Regions from separate parts of the Enterococcus malodoratus genome, predicted to be linked through region 1. Evidence: predicted binding sites of a transcription regulator. Region 1 holds the regulator's gene; the other holds the start of a gene.
What was found. The regulator HrcA, encoded in region 1, represses chaperone genes, less so after heat shock. The targets are predictions, from matches to a motif close to TTAGCACTCNNNNNNNNNGAGTGCTAA.
Positions count from the first base shown of each region.

Region 1 (7,884 bases):
CCTGTTCTTCTTCAGAAAATCGTGACATCTCTAATTCGCTCGGCCCGATCATTTTTGTACGATCGACAAAGAAACTATGCAGATGACTATCCTCCCAATCAAAAGCAACCTGTAAAATGCGATGCAAACGTCCATACGTAATGTCAGCTGGGATTTGGAGCCTACGCCAAATTGGCGGTTTATATCCTTTTAGATCAACACGTATTAAATAGCTCTTCTCCTGATTCTCCGTATGTTTTTTCTTAGGAAACTTCAAAATATTATTAAGGTTGCTTTTTTGGGGAACTTCCTCAAGTTCATAATCATGATGACCGTCCGTATAGGAGTCTTCAACTTCAAAATTCCCTTCACGCCATTCGTCCATAATTCCTAATTTTGTTTTTGACCAAAAATTTGGACTGCTCATACGTGTCAGAAAGGTCGTTTTGTTAAGATAGATAAAATATTGCATATTTTTGCAATCTTTTTCTGTAATGATTCCCTCATGATAAAGCGCACTATAGAGGTCTAATAAAATTTGATAGGCATAAAAACTTTCGTCAATAAACAGCGGCATATGCTTCGGCATGTGATGAATCAATGCATCTCTTACAATTTTTTCATCCAATAATTTATTACTAAGCTTTCCTTTATCGACAAAACTTAAAAAAAATTCAACTGTGCGAATAAGTCCATCCGGTTCGGCGAGTCCTCCAGCAATAAAATAATGCATCATGTCTCTAGTCATTCGGTCAAACAACTTATCTAGTTTATCCATACGAACCTCCTTCAACACTTATTCTCTTCTTAATAATAGTAAAAGAAAAAAGAGGCTCAATCAATAGAGAATTGATTGAACCTCAAATTTTATTTTTTGCCGCCAAAAGCATCTTTCATTTTTCCAAAGAAGCCTTCTTCTTTTTGTTCAGTAACAGTTTGCCCGCCAGCCTCAGCGAAAGCATACAAAGCTTCACGCTGCTTTTCGTTTAAGTTCTTTGGCGTAATAATCTTCACGGTTACTTGTTGATCACCATTGGTATTTCCACGTAGTCTTGGTGCCCCTTTACCGCGAAGTCTAAATTTAGCACCTGTTTGCGTTCCAGCTGGCACTTTTAATTTTACATCACCATGAACAGTCGGTACGTTTATTTCATCACCTAATGCGGCTTGCACAAAGCTTAACGGCAAGGTGTAATAAATCTCTGCACCATCACGATCAAATATATCGCTTTGCTTTACTTTAAAGACAACATATAAATCGCCGTAAGGTCCGCTATTAACCCCAGCTTCTCCTTGATCAGCCAAACGCATTTGTTGACCATCCTCAACCCCAGCAGGTACTTTAACCTTCACTGTGTGTGGACGTTTTTCGTGACCTGAACCGTGACAAGTTGGACATGGATCTTTAATTTCTTTACCGGTACCATGACAAACATCACAAGTTTGACGACTCATAACACGGCCAAGTGGTGTTTGGTGTTCCACATTGATTGATCCGGAGCCGTGACATTTATGACATACTTCTGGTTGTGTTCCAGGTTTTGCACCATTTCCGTTACACGTGTGGCAAGTTTCTTCACGATTGTATTTAATGTCTTTTTCCACACCAAAAATAGCTTCTTCAAACTCCAAATTGATTGAGTATTGTAGATCTGCACCCTGTCTTGGAGCTTTCGGATCCGCTTGACGCGAACCACCACCGCCGAAGAAGGACTCGAATATATCTTCAAATCCAAAACCGCCTGCTCCGCCGCCAAATCCACCAGCACCTCCGAAGCCGCCTGCTCCGCCAGCACCAAAGTTCGGATCAGTTCCTGCATGACCATATTGGTCATAAGCAGCACGTTTTTGCGGATCACTTAAGATTTCATAAGCCTCAGAAATTTCTTTGAATTTTTCCTCAGCGTCAGCTTCTTTATTAATATCTGGATGGTATTGTTTGGAAAGCTTGCGGTATGCCTTTTTTATTTCATCATCCGAAGCACCTTTTTGCACCCCAAGGACTTCGTAATAATCCCGTTTTGTAGCCATTGGCTTCCCTCCATAATTTCATAGAATCGTTAGTATTGTATCACAATCAAAATCGATACGATACTTTTCTTAGTATTTTTCTAAAGGTTTGACCAATCTTGAAAGAAAAAAGGCCAAAGTGATGACTTTGGCCTTTACCAACGAATCAATTATTTATCGTCATCGTTAACTTCTTCAAAATCAGCATCTACGACATCATCCGCGCCGCCTTGAGCCGCATTTGGATCAGCCTCTGATTGTTGTTGTGCTGCTTGTTCGTAAAGTTTAACTGTTAAGTTTTGAACGATTTCGTTCAGTGCATCACGTTTTTCTTTCATTTGTTCAACGTCGTTTGCTTCAACAGCAGCCTTCAATTCATCGCGAGCATCTTCAGCTTTTTTAACTTCGTCAGCATCTACCTTGCCTTCTAACTCTTTCAATGTTTTGTCAACAGAGAATAGCAAAGCATCAACGTCGTTACGAAGATCAACTTCTTCTTTACGAGCTTTATCTGCATCCGCATTTGCTTCAGCATCTTTTACCATACGTTCGATTTCGTCGTCTGATAAACCTGATGAAGATTTGATCGTAATTTTTTGTTCTTTTTGTGTTCCCAAATCTTTCGCAGAAACATTTACGATACCATTTTTATCAATATCGAATGATACTTCGATTTGAGGAATTCCACGCGGTGCAGCTGGAATATCTGTTAATTGGAAACGGCCTAATGTTTTGTTATCAGCAGCCATTGGACGTTCACCTTGCAAGACATGGATGTCTACAGCAGGTTGATTGTCAGCAGCAGTTGAGAATACTTGTGATTTACTTGTTGGGATCGTAGTGTTGCGATCGATTAATTTGGTGAACACGCCACCCATTGTTTCGATACCCAATGATAATGGAGTAACGTCTAATAATACGACATCCTTCACATCACCAGTGATAACGCCACCTTGGATTGCAGCACCCATAGCTACTACTTCATCCGGGTTAACTGATTTGTTTGGTTCTTTCCCAGTTTCTTTACGTACAGCTTCAACAACTGCTGGAATACGTGTAGAACCACCAACTAGGATTACTTCGTCAACTTCTGATTGAGACAAGCCAGCGTCTTTTAGCGCTTGGCGAACAGGTGCTTTTGTACGCTCTACTAAGTCAGAAGTGATTTCGTCGAATTTCGCACGAGATAATGTTGTTTCTAAATGCAATGGACCAGCATCACCAGCAGTAATAAATGGTAAGCTGATTTGAGTTGAACTAACACCAGATAAGTCTTTTTTCGCTTTTTCAGCAGCATCTTTCAAACGTTGCATAGCCATTTTATCTTTAGACAAGTCAATACCGTTTGCTTGTTTGAAATCGGCAACTAAGTAATCGATGATTTTGTTATCAAAGTCATCTCCACCTAGACTGTTATCACCCGCAGTAGATAATACGTCGAATACTCCATCACCTAATTCAAGGATAGATACGTCAAAAGTACCACCACCAAGGTCAAATACTAAGATTTTTTCGTCTTTGTCTGTTTTATCTAAACCGTAAGCTAATGCTGCAGCAGTTGGTTCGTTAACGATACGTTCTACTTCTAGTCCAGCAATTTTACCAGCATCTTTAGTTGCTTGACGTTGTGAATCATTGAAATAAGCAGGAACTGTAATAACAGCTTTTTCAACTTTTTCACCTAAGTAGTCTTCTGCAAAACCTTTGATGTATTGTAATACCATTGCAGAAATTTCTTGTGGTGTATACGTTTTTCCATCTGCTTCAACTTTAAATCCAGCTTCACCCATGTGACGTTTGATTGATGAAATTGTATTAGGGTTAGTTACCGCTTGACGTTTTGCTACTTCACCAACTTGAATCTCGCCATTTTTAAATGAAACAACAGATGGCGTTGTACGATTTCCTTCTGGATTCGTGATGATTTTAGCTTCTCCGCCTTCTAAAACAGCGACTGCTGAATTTGTTGTACCTAAGTCAATACCAATAATTTTACTCATAGTTGAAAATCTCCTTTTCCATGTATAGTTAGTTTAATAGTTTACTTATTATTGAGCCACGATCACCATTGCTGGGCGTAGTACACGATCATGTAGTTGATAACCTTTTTGCAACACATTAACGACCGTTTCAGGTTTTACATCGTCCTCTGCGGCTACAGTTTGCACTGCTTGATGCAGATTTGGGTCAAAGGCTTCACCTTCGGCTTTGATCTCTGTAATACCTTCTTCTTTTAAAGCAACAGTCAGACTTTCAAGTACCATCTCTACACCTTTTTTCAGGCTGGTTCCTTGATCATCATTAACTTCAGTTGCTAAGGCTCTCTCTAAGTTATCGATCGCTGGTAATAATTTCTTACCAAGATCTTGCGAACGATAGCGAACCAACTGTTCACGTTCATTTTTATTACGGTTGGACATATTTGCAATCTCAGCGCGAGCTCGCAAAAACTTGTCTTCCATTTCATTGAACTTGCTTGTCAGTTCCTCAACTTCAGAAACTTCCGGAATATCAATTTCTTCTGTTGCATTGTCCGTCGTTTCTTCTAATTCTTCTTCGACTTCGTTTTTCTTTTCTTCTGCCACTACGCGTACTTCCTTTCTTTTTAGGAATCGTTTCTAGTGATATAAGTCCAATGAACGATAATAATCATCCAATGCACTGGTTAACTCATATCGAAAGACTTCCAATAACCCAAAGATTTTCGAATATGGCATTGAGGTCGGACCCAACAATGCGATTGTTCCTCGACCATGCCCACGAATTTCGTAATTTGCCTGAATCATACTCAAGTGATCAAATAGGTCATTACCCATCTCTGTTCCAATTCGAACGTGGATATTATTATCAGCTGGCAGCAATAATTGCGTCAGCTCATCGGAATTTTGCATCAATGAGTACATTGACTTCACATGATTAAAGTCTTGATCCGGGTTGAAATTCAAAATGTTCATCCGTCCGCTTACAAACACTTTATCCTCAAAGGCATCATTCAAAATAACATCAAACAAATGACTGATTCCTTCGGTCGTCTGAAAATAGCGATGTAAGATCATCGGAATCTCGGTTCTTAATTTTTGATAAACACTCACCAAGGGCTGCCCTACTAAGCGATCATTGATGATTCGAACCATTTTCTCCAAGTCTTGACTGTCAACATTTTCGGGTATGCGAAAAACTTGGCTCTCAACATTTCCCTTATCAGTGACAATAATGGCCAAAATCTGCCGATCATTCAATGGAACAATTCGAAATCCTGTCAGCGTCCGATCTTTCATTTCAGGACCAAGCGAAAACGCCGTATAGCTAGTAACTTGTGAAAGCATTTTTGCCGACTGCTGGATGATATCATCAATTTCATGAATATCATTTTTCAACGATCTGCGAATCTGTGCTACTTCTTGATTACTCACCTTTGATGGCGTTAGTAGATAATCCACGTAATAGCGATAGCCTAAAGCCGAAGGAATTCGACCAGATGAAGAATGAGTCTTCTCTAATAAGCCTAATTCTTCTAAAGCTTTCATATCATTACGGATAGTTGCGGAACTTGCTTTTACGCCTTCTTCCATTAAACTTTTTGACCCAACCGGTTGCCCCGTGTTAGTAAAGTCTTGGATGATCAAGCTGAGAATCAGTTTTTGTCGTTCTGTTAACATTCTTCTCATCCTTTAGTTAGCACTCTTTCTTTTTAAGTGCTAACTCGATTATTAATATACCACATCTCCTATAGATGTCAAGGGATAAATGCAAAAAATTAGCACTCTCCGTTAGAGAGTGCTAATTTTCCTTATCAAGTAAAAATTTTTCAAAAACATCATTTCCTCGAAACAAACCTGTCTTAGTCAAACGAACCCTCGAATCCGTTTCAGCTATCAACTTCTGTTGCTTTAATTTCTCAATCACATCACCATAAACATCGGTTAACTTTTGATCGAAACGAGATTCGAAAACAGTTTTATCAACACCTGAAATTTTTCTTAAGCCAAGAAACATTTCCTCTTCGATCTGCTCTTTTTGAGATAAACGTTCTTCTTCAAGTATCGGTAACTGATTGTCGGTTAATGCCCTCATATAATGTTGAATTGGCCCGCGATTTTTGTAACGTCGATTTTCGAGATAGCCACTGGCTCCTGCTCCGAGTCCAAAATAATTCTGATTGTTCCAGTAAACAAGATTGTGCTGACTTTCAAATCCAGGTTTGGCAAAATTACTGATCTCATATTGCATCCGCCCTGCTTTTTCCATTGCTTCTATCGTTTCAGCGTACATTTGTGCTTCCAATTCTTGCTCTGGCAGTTGCATTTTTCCGCGACGAACCCAGTTCATGAACATTGTTTGATTTTCCAAAATCAGCGAATACAATGCATAATGAGGTAAATCTAAGGCCAGTGCACGTTCAACTGTATCACGAAAACTTTCTAAACTTTGACCAGGTAATGCATAAATCAAGTCAATAGTTACATTACTAAAATCTTTTTCTTCCAGTAGACGAACCGTATCATACACATCTTTTGCTGTGTGCTTACGCCCGATTTTCTTCAACAAACGATCATCGAAGGTTTGAACCCCCATCGATAGACGGTTAACACCATAGTTTTTCATGACATCTAATTTTTCACCTGAAAGATCTCCAGGATTAGCTTCGACTGTAAATTCTCCCTCATTATATGGAAGTATTTCTCGCAGTCCGCTCAACAAACGATCCAGCTGTGACGCATTTAACGATGTCGGAGTTCCGCCCCCGACATAAAGAGTCTCCATGTTTTTGACAGGATTCTTAATTAAAGACAAACGCGCTTCCTTCAAAAGCGCTTCTATGTATTCATCCACAGGTTGTCCTTCAAGGAAAACCTTATTAAAATCACAGTAATAGCAAATGTGTTCACAGAAAGGAATATGAACATAAGCTGAAGTTGATTGTTTCATTTTACTCCTCTTTCTTCTACCTAGTAGTAACAAAAGGTATTCTAACACAGTTTTCAACAATCACAGAACTAGGCTAACTGACTAAACAAAAAAATAAGAGTGGTTCATCACTCTTATTAACTTCGGACTATTCACTTTCACTAACCAAAAAAAGAGCCTTCACACTAAATGGCCCCACTTACTTATTCCATGCGATAATTTTAAAAACGTCTTTTTCAGCCTCCATCATCGTATAGTTTCCTTGTTCTACAATTATGTTCCAAAAGTCAAACTCAGGAAAACAGCTTTTCAGAATGACTCGCAGCACACCTAGGTGTCCTACAATTACAAAATCCTGATTTTTTCTGAGTAATTTTTTAAAACAACTCCAAATACGATTTTGAAAATCTGTATATTTTTCAGCATTCGTTGGCGTGATCTCAAAAGGGGATTCTAACCACCGTTCCCATTCTTCCGGAAATTTTTCATTAATTTGATCTGCACTCAATCCTTCCCACAAACCAAAGTTCTTTTCATTTAATTCTTCTAATGAAATGCTTGTTTGAGTTGGAAAAATATATTCAGCAGTTTCAATCGCTCTTTTTAGCTCGCTAGTATAGACAGGTGCCTGAAGTGCTAATTTTTTAAATTTTTCTCTCAGTAAATAAGCTTGTTGGATCCCTGTCTCATTTAATGACACATCAGTTGTGCCATAAAATAAATGGCGCCGATTAAATTCAGTTTCCCCGTGTCGAATCAAATATATTTTCATAGAGAACCTCGCATAATAACTAGAGTTAATAGAAACACGACTTGGGAAATAGGAGAACACGCACCTAAAGTATCTCCATTAAATCCCTCTACTTTGCTAATGACTAATTTTCGATAAAGAAAGACGATCACTACGTTAACAATAAAGCAAACGATTCCGACATCTCTCAAAAAAAGTAGCAGAACAAAGAAAGAAACAAGCTGACAAAAACCTAT
Region 1 covers NZ_JAQDPG010000002.1:49,453-57,336, reverse strand. Annotated here, with positions in the region: gene PGP85_RS03615 (plasmid pRiA4b ORF-3 family protein) at 1-757, opposite strand, end outside; gene dnaJ (molecular chaperone DnaJ) at 847-2,010, opposite strand; gene dnaK (molecular chaperone DnaK) at 2,160-3,989, opposite strand; gene grpE (nucleotide exchange factor GrpE) at 4,038-4,574, opposite strand; gene hrcA (heat-inducible transcriptional repressor HrcA) at 4,608-5,648, opposite strand; gene hemW (radical SAM family heme chaperone HemW) at 5,770-6,918, opposite strand; gene PGP85_RS03585 (histidine phosphatase family protein) at 7,097-7,669, opposite strand; gene cobS (adenosylcobinamide-GDP ribazoletransferase) at 7,666-7,884, opposite strand, start outside.

Region 2 (7,884 bases), on a different contig from region 1:
GGCAAAATCGAAGTCCATTTGATGGAAACTCATAACAATGTCGTCTTAAGTGTTTCTGATGAGGGCTTAGGAATTCCGAAGAAAGATTTGGAGAAAGTCTTTGAGCGTTTTTATCGGGTAGATAAGGCGCGGGCGCGTCAACAAGGCGGAACTGGACTTGGTCTGGCAATCTCTAAAGAAGTCATGAAGGCCCATAAAGGTCAAATCTGGGTCGAAAGTGTCGAAGGAAAAGGGTCGACCTTCTATATTTCTTTACCATATGAACCTTATGAGGAGGATATTTGGGAATGAAATTATCAGAAAAAATCATTCGCGTAGCGCTTTTTGCTCTGATCTTGCTCAGTCTCGTCCTCACTTATGCCATTTGGCTTAGTCCTACCTCAAAAACAGCAGAGGTCAATACCAGTAAACAGACGGTGAAGAATGACCAAAGTTATGCGAAAGCAACAGATGCTTTTTTGCCGATTCGCGGTATTTGGGATTTAGCAGAAGGCAAGTTTCAAACCAGCAGTGAGAATTTATTAGCTACAACCCAAGCTCGTTTGACGGAAAGTACGTATGGTCAGCTGCAAGAAGTTGCTCAAGGCGAAGAAGAGATCAAAAACTATTATAGTTTAGACAACGGAATTGAGCTTAATTACGAAGGGGGCTTTTCTTTAACCGAGTACATCAAGGTTTTTGATATGCCGATCAATTTAAATTCACTGAAGGAGTCAGATAAGATTACTTTTTCAAAAATTCAAATTGATTTTTCTAAAAAGAAAATTCGTTTTTTAAGTTACAGCAAAGATACGGTATACGAAGCGACGATCTCCGCAGATTTTACCGGCCTCGAAACGATTTATCAAAAAAATCAAAGCCGCTATTTGCCGATGTCTGATGAGAATCCATTAGTTCCGCGCTTGCTGCGCACAAAGGATCGTGTTCGTTTAAAAAAATACAGCTATATCTTGACGACACAATCCTATTCGCTGTTCCGCAATTCATTTTTCCAAAATCCTGATCAAGCAAAAGGTGAAGAGGAAGAACAGGGATCGCGTTCTTTTGTCAGCGGGCATGAGGAACTTATGATGGACGAGCAAAAACGTTTGGTTACATTTGATGGCGAACTGCCTGAGGACTTAGCGAAGGAAAGCGTCTATAGCCAAAGTTTTAATTATGTTAGTCGTTTAGGTACAGCGGTGGGAAATCTGCGCTATTTTGATCACCATGATGGACAGGTCAATTATCGAATATTTGTTGAAGGCTATCCTATTTTTAGTCAATCATCGAAGGGCAAAATGAGTGTGAAGATCGAGCATGCACCCAATGCGTCGCTGCCGCAGGTTAAGATCGAAACAAGTATGGATACGGTCCAAGTACCAATTCCTTCTGACGAAGAGGTGGAATTGCCGAGCACTTTAGAAATTGAAAACAATTTGGCCGCAGTAGGGATTGATCTTGATAAAATTCAGAGCTTTATCATCGGTTATACATGGCAAGATATCGATGGTGTAAATAAATTAGTTGCCTTGACTCCAGAATGGTTTGTTAAGTATGACAACACTTGGTATTCAGCTAATCAGCTGATGCAGGGAAACCTAGAAACGGAGGCGAGCTAATTGGATTTTAGAAAAATCGAATGGATCTTTTTTCTCGTCTTTATCGGGTTGAACATTTTTCTTTTCAGTATTTACTGGAATAACCAGCATGAGCAAAGCCTTGTTACAAATTCAAATCAACGGGAAGATATCATTCACCGGTTGGAAAACGATGATATAGAAGTTAAGGGACAAGTTTCTGATAAACAACAAGAAGGCTATTATCTAAGTGCTGAACAGGATACCTTTGATTCATTATTGAATGAAGGAGCGAATCCAACGATTAAAGGCAATTGGAGTATTTCAGATAAAGTTTTGACGAACAGCTATCCCAATGCAGACACAGAGTTTGATTTGAAAAAATCTACCAGCAGTTTTAATCGACTGATGAAAAATAAGGAATTTATCATGGACGGCGAAGAGTACACTTACATGCCGGATATTTCAAAGAAGGATGACGAGCTGGGTAAAATTATCGGTGCGCAATCTTACGAAGGGATTCCTTTTATTGATGAGACTTCTCGAGTGACGTTGGACATCGTCAAAAGTGATGATGATCAGGAACGAGTTTCGAAATATACTCAAACTCGTTTGAAAGAGATCGAGCCGTTACGGGAAAAAATGACGCTTTATTCTGAGAAAGAAATTTTAAATACGTTATACATCAATAACAATATTCCCAGCAAATCAACGATTACAAACATTTATCTAGGTTACTTCCGAACGCTTGAGGTGCGGGAAAAGAATGTGTATGTCCCGGTCTGGTTTGTGAAAATAAAGACCTCTGACAAGACGACCCAGATTGAAAAGGTCAATGCATTGAACAATCAAGTGATTACGAATAATTTAGTTCCAAAGGTGGAAAATCCATAAAAAGGGTTGTATACTGAGGACAGTTTTAAAAGAGGGGACCAATTGCTCATGTTAGAAATGAATAACGCATTCAATATCAGCATTTTAGCTAGCGGAAGTACAGGGAATTCTTTGTATTTAGAGAGTCCGCAAAAAAGAATTTTGATTGATGCTGGGTTGAGTGGGAAAAAAATCACTTCACTATTAGCAGAGGTCGATCGAAAACCTGAGGATTTAGATGCAATCTTAGTCACCCACGAACATCGCGACCATATACATGGTGTTGGGGTTTTGGCACGAAAATACAAATTACCTGTCTATGCCAATGAAAAAACGTGGGAAGCGATGGCTCCCTTGATTGGAAAAGTGGATGTAGAGCAGAAACATATTTTTGAAATGGGAAAAGTACTAACTTTTGGTGATTTAGACATCGAGAGTTTTGGTGTTTCTCATGATGCGGCCGCACCACAGTTTTACCGTTTCTATAAAGATGGTCATTCGTTTGTGATGCTGACGGATACGGGGTATGCCAGTGAACATGTCAGAGGAACGATTCGTGATGCAGATGCTTACTTAGTCGAGAGTAATCACGATTTAGAGATGTTGCGGATGGGCGCTTATCCTTGGAGTTTGAAGCAGCGGATTTTAGGTGATCGCGGGCATCTATCCAATGATGACGGAGCATTAGTGATGACTGATATTCTTGGAGATCGGACAAAACGAATTTACTTAGGACACTTGAGTAAAGAGAATAATATGAAAGAGTTAGCACATATGACGATGGAAGAAACTTTGACACGTTATGATCTAGGGGTAAATTATCAATTTCAAATCTTCGATACCGACCCTGATAGTGCAACGGAATTATTTGCAATCTAAAAAATGGCAAGCTTGCTTATTGCAGGCTTGCCATTTTTTGTTAACTATACACACTAAAATGTTGGTTCAAATGTCTTGGTTCGATGATTTCATCGACTAGCGCGATGGCGTAATCTGCCATGCTGATCTCGCTTTTACCTTCCGCATTTTTTTGCAGATGGTCATCACTGACATGATAATGTCCAGTACGTTTGCCGTCAGGTACAAAGTTTGCGGCAGGACTTAAATAGGTCCAGTTCAACTGCTATGCTGCTTTTAAATCTAAAAATGCTTGATACATGTTATAGGCAGTTGGATAATAAATGGCATTGGGATCAGAGACATCAATCATGCGATGAGCTTCATCAATAAATAATGAGGATGCTCCTCCAACAACGATCAAGCGGGTGTCGGTTCCACGTAAAAGACTGATGAGATGCTTTAGAGAAGTTTGATGCAGTTCTTCTTGGCCTGCTGGTGGGCGAAAGGCGTCAACTACCACATCAAAGAATTCGATATCCTTTTTTGTCAGTTCAAATAAATCCTTCACTAAAATAGGAACTTTTGTCGTTAATTTTTCTGAATGGCGGACAATCGCTGTGACCGCTAAATCACGGTCTAAAGCTTCTTTTAGGATTAGTGATCCGGCGTTTCCAGTAGCGCCGATAATTGCTACTTTCATTTAAAAACCTCCTTAAACTGATAGTACTTTCAGTCTAAGGAGGTTTCTTTAAAAAGGCAAAAGATTCGTTTTAAGATTGAAGGGCTAGCTGAGTCAGAATAACCAGCAGATTCATTCCGACATGCGTAATCATTGATGTCCAAATACGTCCGCTATAGCGATACATGCCGCAGAATAGGAAACCTAGTCCAGCATACAAAAGATAATGCCCATCGTTGTGAGCGAAAGCGAAGAGAACAGAACTTAGCAACGCAGGCAGAATGAAGCCAAATCGTTTTTCCAGTGAACCAAAAATCGCACGCCGAAAAACGAATTCTTCCATAATTGGCCCAGCAATTGTTGTCGCTAAAATAAAAATCATATTGTTCATGATCAGTTGAACGATATTTTGCGTATTTTGTGAAGCAACAGATTGACCTAGCAAGCGCTGCTCGATCTGTAAAATGAGCATTTGCAGTAATAAGGAAGCAGGAATGCCTACGATTCCGATCAAAATAGAGATAAGCAGGCTTTTTTTGCGGCCTTCTAACTCAAACGACTGTGATTTGATGCGATAAAAGATCATCAAGACAGCTCCAATAAAATAAGACAGTGTGGTTAACTGAATAATCTGCGATGAACTTGCCTGAAAAACACGTAAAAATAATAGTGGAGAAAACAGAACTAATCCGTAAGTAAAGATGGTAATAAAGCTATATTTTTTTTCGTTCATTATTTTTCCTTCCTAAACTTTTATTGTTCCCAAGTATACCATAATTCTCTTAAAAACTAAGTGGAAGAAAAATCAAAAAAGCAAACGAAGGACTTGCAAAAAGAAACAAAAATGGTATGATAATACATGTGAGTTAGCACTCTTGGTTATCGAGTGCTAACGATTTGAAAAATCATTACTAGTTGGAGGGATTTATCGTGTTAAAACCATTAGGTGATCGTGTCATTCTTGAAGTCACTCAAGAAGAAGAAAAAACAGTTGGAGGTTTAGTCTTAGCTTCTGCAGCAAAAGAAAAACCACAAACTGCTAAAATCGTAGCAGTTGGCGAAGGCAATGTACTGGAAAACGGTCAAAAAAGTCCAATGCCAGTAGCTGTTGGTGATATGGTAATGTTTGAAAAATACGCAGGTACAGAAGTGAAATATGAAGGCAGTGAATACTTGATTATTGCTGCTAAAGATATTATGGCAATCGTAGAATAAAAAAATAATGAGGTGAAAGAATCATGGCAAAAGATATTAAATTTTCTGAAGACGCACGTGCAGCAATGCTTCGTGGTGTGGACAAATTAGCTGATACCGTAAAAGTAACATTAGGACCAAAAGGACGTAATGTCGTCTTAGAAAAATCTTATGGCTCTCCATTAATTACAAATGACGGTGTAACCATCGCAAAAGATATTGAGCTAGAAGATCATTTTGAAAATATGGGTGCGAAACTTGTTTCTGAAGTAGCTTCTAAAACAAATGATATCGCTGGTGACGGTACTACAACAGCGACTGTTCTTACCCAAGCAATTGTTCGTGAAGGTTTGAAAAACGTAACTGCTGGTGCTAACCCAATGGGAATTCGCCGTGGGATCGAATTAGCAACAAAAGCTGCGGTTGAAGAATTACACAGCATTTCTAAAGTTGTTGATTCAAAAGACGCGATCGCACAAGTTGCTGCTGTTTCTTCAGGTAGTGAAGAAGTCGGCAAATTAATCGCCGAAGCAATGGAAAAAGTTGGTAACGACGGCGTTATCACTATCGAAGAGTCAAAAGGGATCGACACAGAATTAGATGTCGTTGAAGGAATGCAATTTGATCGTGGTTACTTATCTCAATACATGGTAACTGACAACGATAAAATGGAAGCAGCTTTAGAAAATCCTTACATCCTGATCACTGACAAGAAAATCTCGAATATTCAAGATATCTTGCCTTTGTTAGAACAAGTTTTACAACAATCTCGTTCATTATTGATCATCGCTGATGATGTGGATGGCGAAGCATTACCAACATTAGTCTTGAACAAGATTCGCGGAACATTCAACGTTGTAGCAGTCAAAGCTCCTGGCTTCGGCGATCGTCGTAAAGCAATGCTTGAAGATATCGCAGTCTTGACTGGTGCGACTGTAATTACAGAAGACCTAGGTTTAGACTTGAAAGAAGCAACGATTGAAAACTTAGGGACTGCTGGAAAAGTAGTTGTTGATAAAGACAATACAACGATCGTTGAGGGCGCTGGCGACAAAGCTGCTTTAGCTGACCGCGTAGAAATGATCAAACGCCAAATTGGTGAAACGACTTCTGATTTTGACCGTGAAAAATTACAAGAACGTTTAGCAAAACTTGCTGGCGGGGTTGCGGTGGTTAAAGTTGGTGCGGCAACTGAAACAGAATTGAAAGAATTAAAACTACGCATTGAAGATGCTTTGAACTCAACTCGTGCTGCGGTTGAAGAAGGAATCGTATCTGGTGGTGGTACAGCATTAGTCAACGTTATCAAGAAGGTTTCTGATTTAGATGCTGAAGGTGATGTAGCTACTGGTATCAAGATTGTCGTACGTGCTTTAGAAGAACCCGTTCGTCAAATCGCTGAAAATGCTGGTTTCGAAGGATCAGTCGTTATCGACAAATTGAAAAATGCGGACCATGGTACTGGATTCAACGCGGCTTCTGGCGAATATGTCAATATGATTGACGCTGGTATCGTTGACCCAACCAAAGTTACGCGCTCAGCGCTACAAAACGCAGCTTCTGTATCTGCTTTATTATTAACAACTGAAGCAGTCGTTGCTGACAAACCTGTTGAAGGTGGAGCAGCCGCTGCACCAGCAATGGACCCATCAATGATGGGCGGCATGATGTAAACCAGTTATAAACAATGAGCCATCGGAAATTTTTCCGATGGCTTTTTTGTGTGCAGTTAGTTTGAATTTATATAGAAGCACCTGCTTATCATATAATATCTAAGTTGACTGATATATGTATAAAATTTATTGATTTTATGAAAATAAACTATTGGAATTTATCGATTAAATTTCTTACAATGAGCGTAAGAAGGAACTAGAGATCCTTGTTCAGAAATTATCAAAGAAATGATTAGATACAAATGGAACATTCCTAGTGAGGATGAATGATAACAACGTATAGAATTTGTCACACGCAGAGACACTCATGTGAAATTTGTTACATATCAAGCGGAATTGATGAATAGAGCGTTCATTTTGAAAGGAGAACCACATGTTAAGAAATTTATTTGATGAGATTCCATTAGCATCGGGAGCAAGCTTTAAGAATCGTTTGTTTATGTCGCCGATGACGACCCAATCAGCCTTTTATGATGGGGAGATCACACAGCAAATTATTGATTACTATGCGTTTCGTTCTGGCGATGCGGCAGCGGTTATCGTTGAAAGCTGTTTTGTTGAAGATAAAGGACGCGGTTTTCCGGGAGCCTTAGGAGTCGATACGGATAAGAAAGTTGCGGGACTGACCGAATTAGCCACGGCAATCAAATCAAAAGGCTCAAAAGCAATCATGCAGATTTATCATGCGGGACGGATGGCTTGGCCAGAAATCAATGGTGGGGCGACACCAATCTCAGCAAGTCCAGTTGCGGCATTGCGGCCAAACGCTCCGGTTCCTCGAGAAATGACTGAAGAACAAATCTTAGAAATGATCACGATGTTTGGGGATGCAACGCGTCGTGCGATTGAGGCTGGCTTTGACGGCGTCGAAATTCACGGAGCCAATACGTTTATCTTGCAGCAATTCTTTTCCCCTCACTCAAATCGCAGAACGGATCAATGGGGCGGCAGTCGTGAAAAACGGGCGAAGTTTCCTTTAGAAGTGATGAAAGAGGTTCAACGTGTTGCCGAAGCACAAAAAGCGGAAAACTTTATCATTGGTTATCGTTTTTCGCCGGAAGAGTTA
Region 2 covers NZ_JAQDPG010000003.1:79,124-87,007, reverse strand. Annotated here, with positions in the region: gene walK (cell wall metabolism sensor histidine kinase WalK) at 1-291, shown strand, start outside; gene PGP85_RS06295 (YycH family regulatory protein) at 288-1,601, shown strand; gene PGP85_RS06290 (two-component system regulatory protein YycI) at 1,602-2,453, shown strand; gene PGP85_RS06285 (MBL fold metallo-hydrolase) at 2,502-3,311, shown strand; partial or broken gene PGP85_RS06280 (NAD(P)-dependent oxidoreductase) at 3,352-3,972, opposite strand; gene PGP85_RS06275 (CPBP family intramembrane glutamic endopeptidase) at 4,043-4,684, opposite strand; gene groES (co-chaperone GroES) at 4,882-5,166, shown strand; gene groL (chaperonin GroEL) at 5,190-6,818, shown strand; gene PGP85_RS06260 (NADH-dependent flavin oxidoreductase) at 7,192-7,884, shown strand, end outside.
Region 2: groES (co-chaperone GroES) is a predicted target of HrcA. The motif match lies at 4,818-4,844, and genes of this name have one in related genera.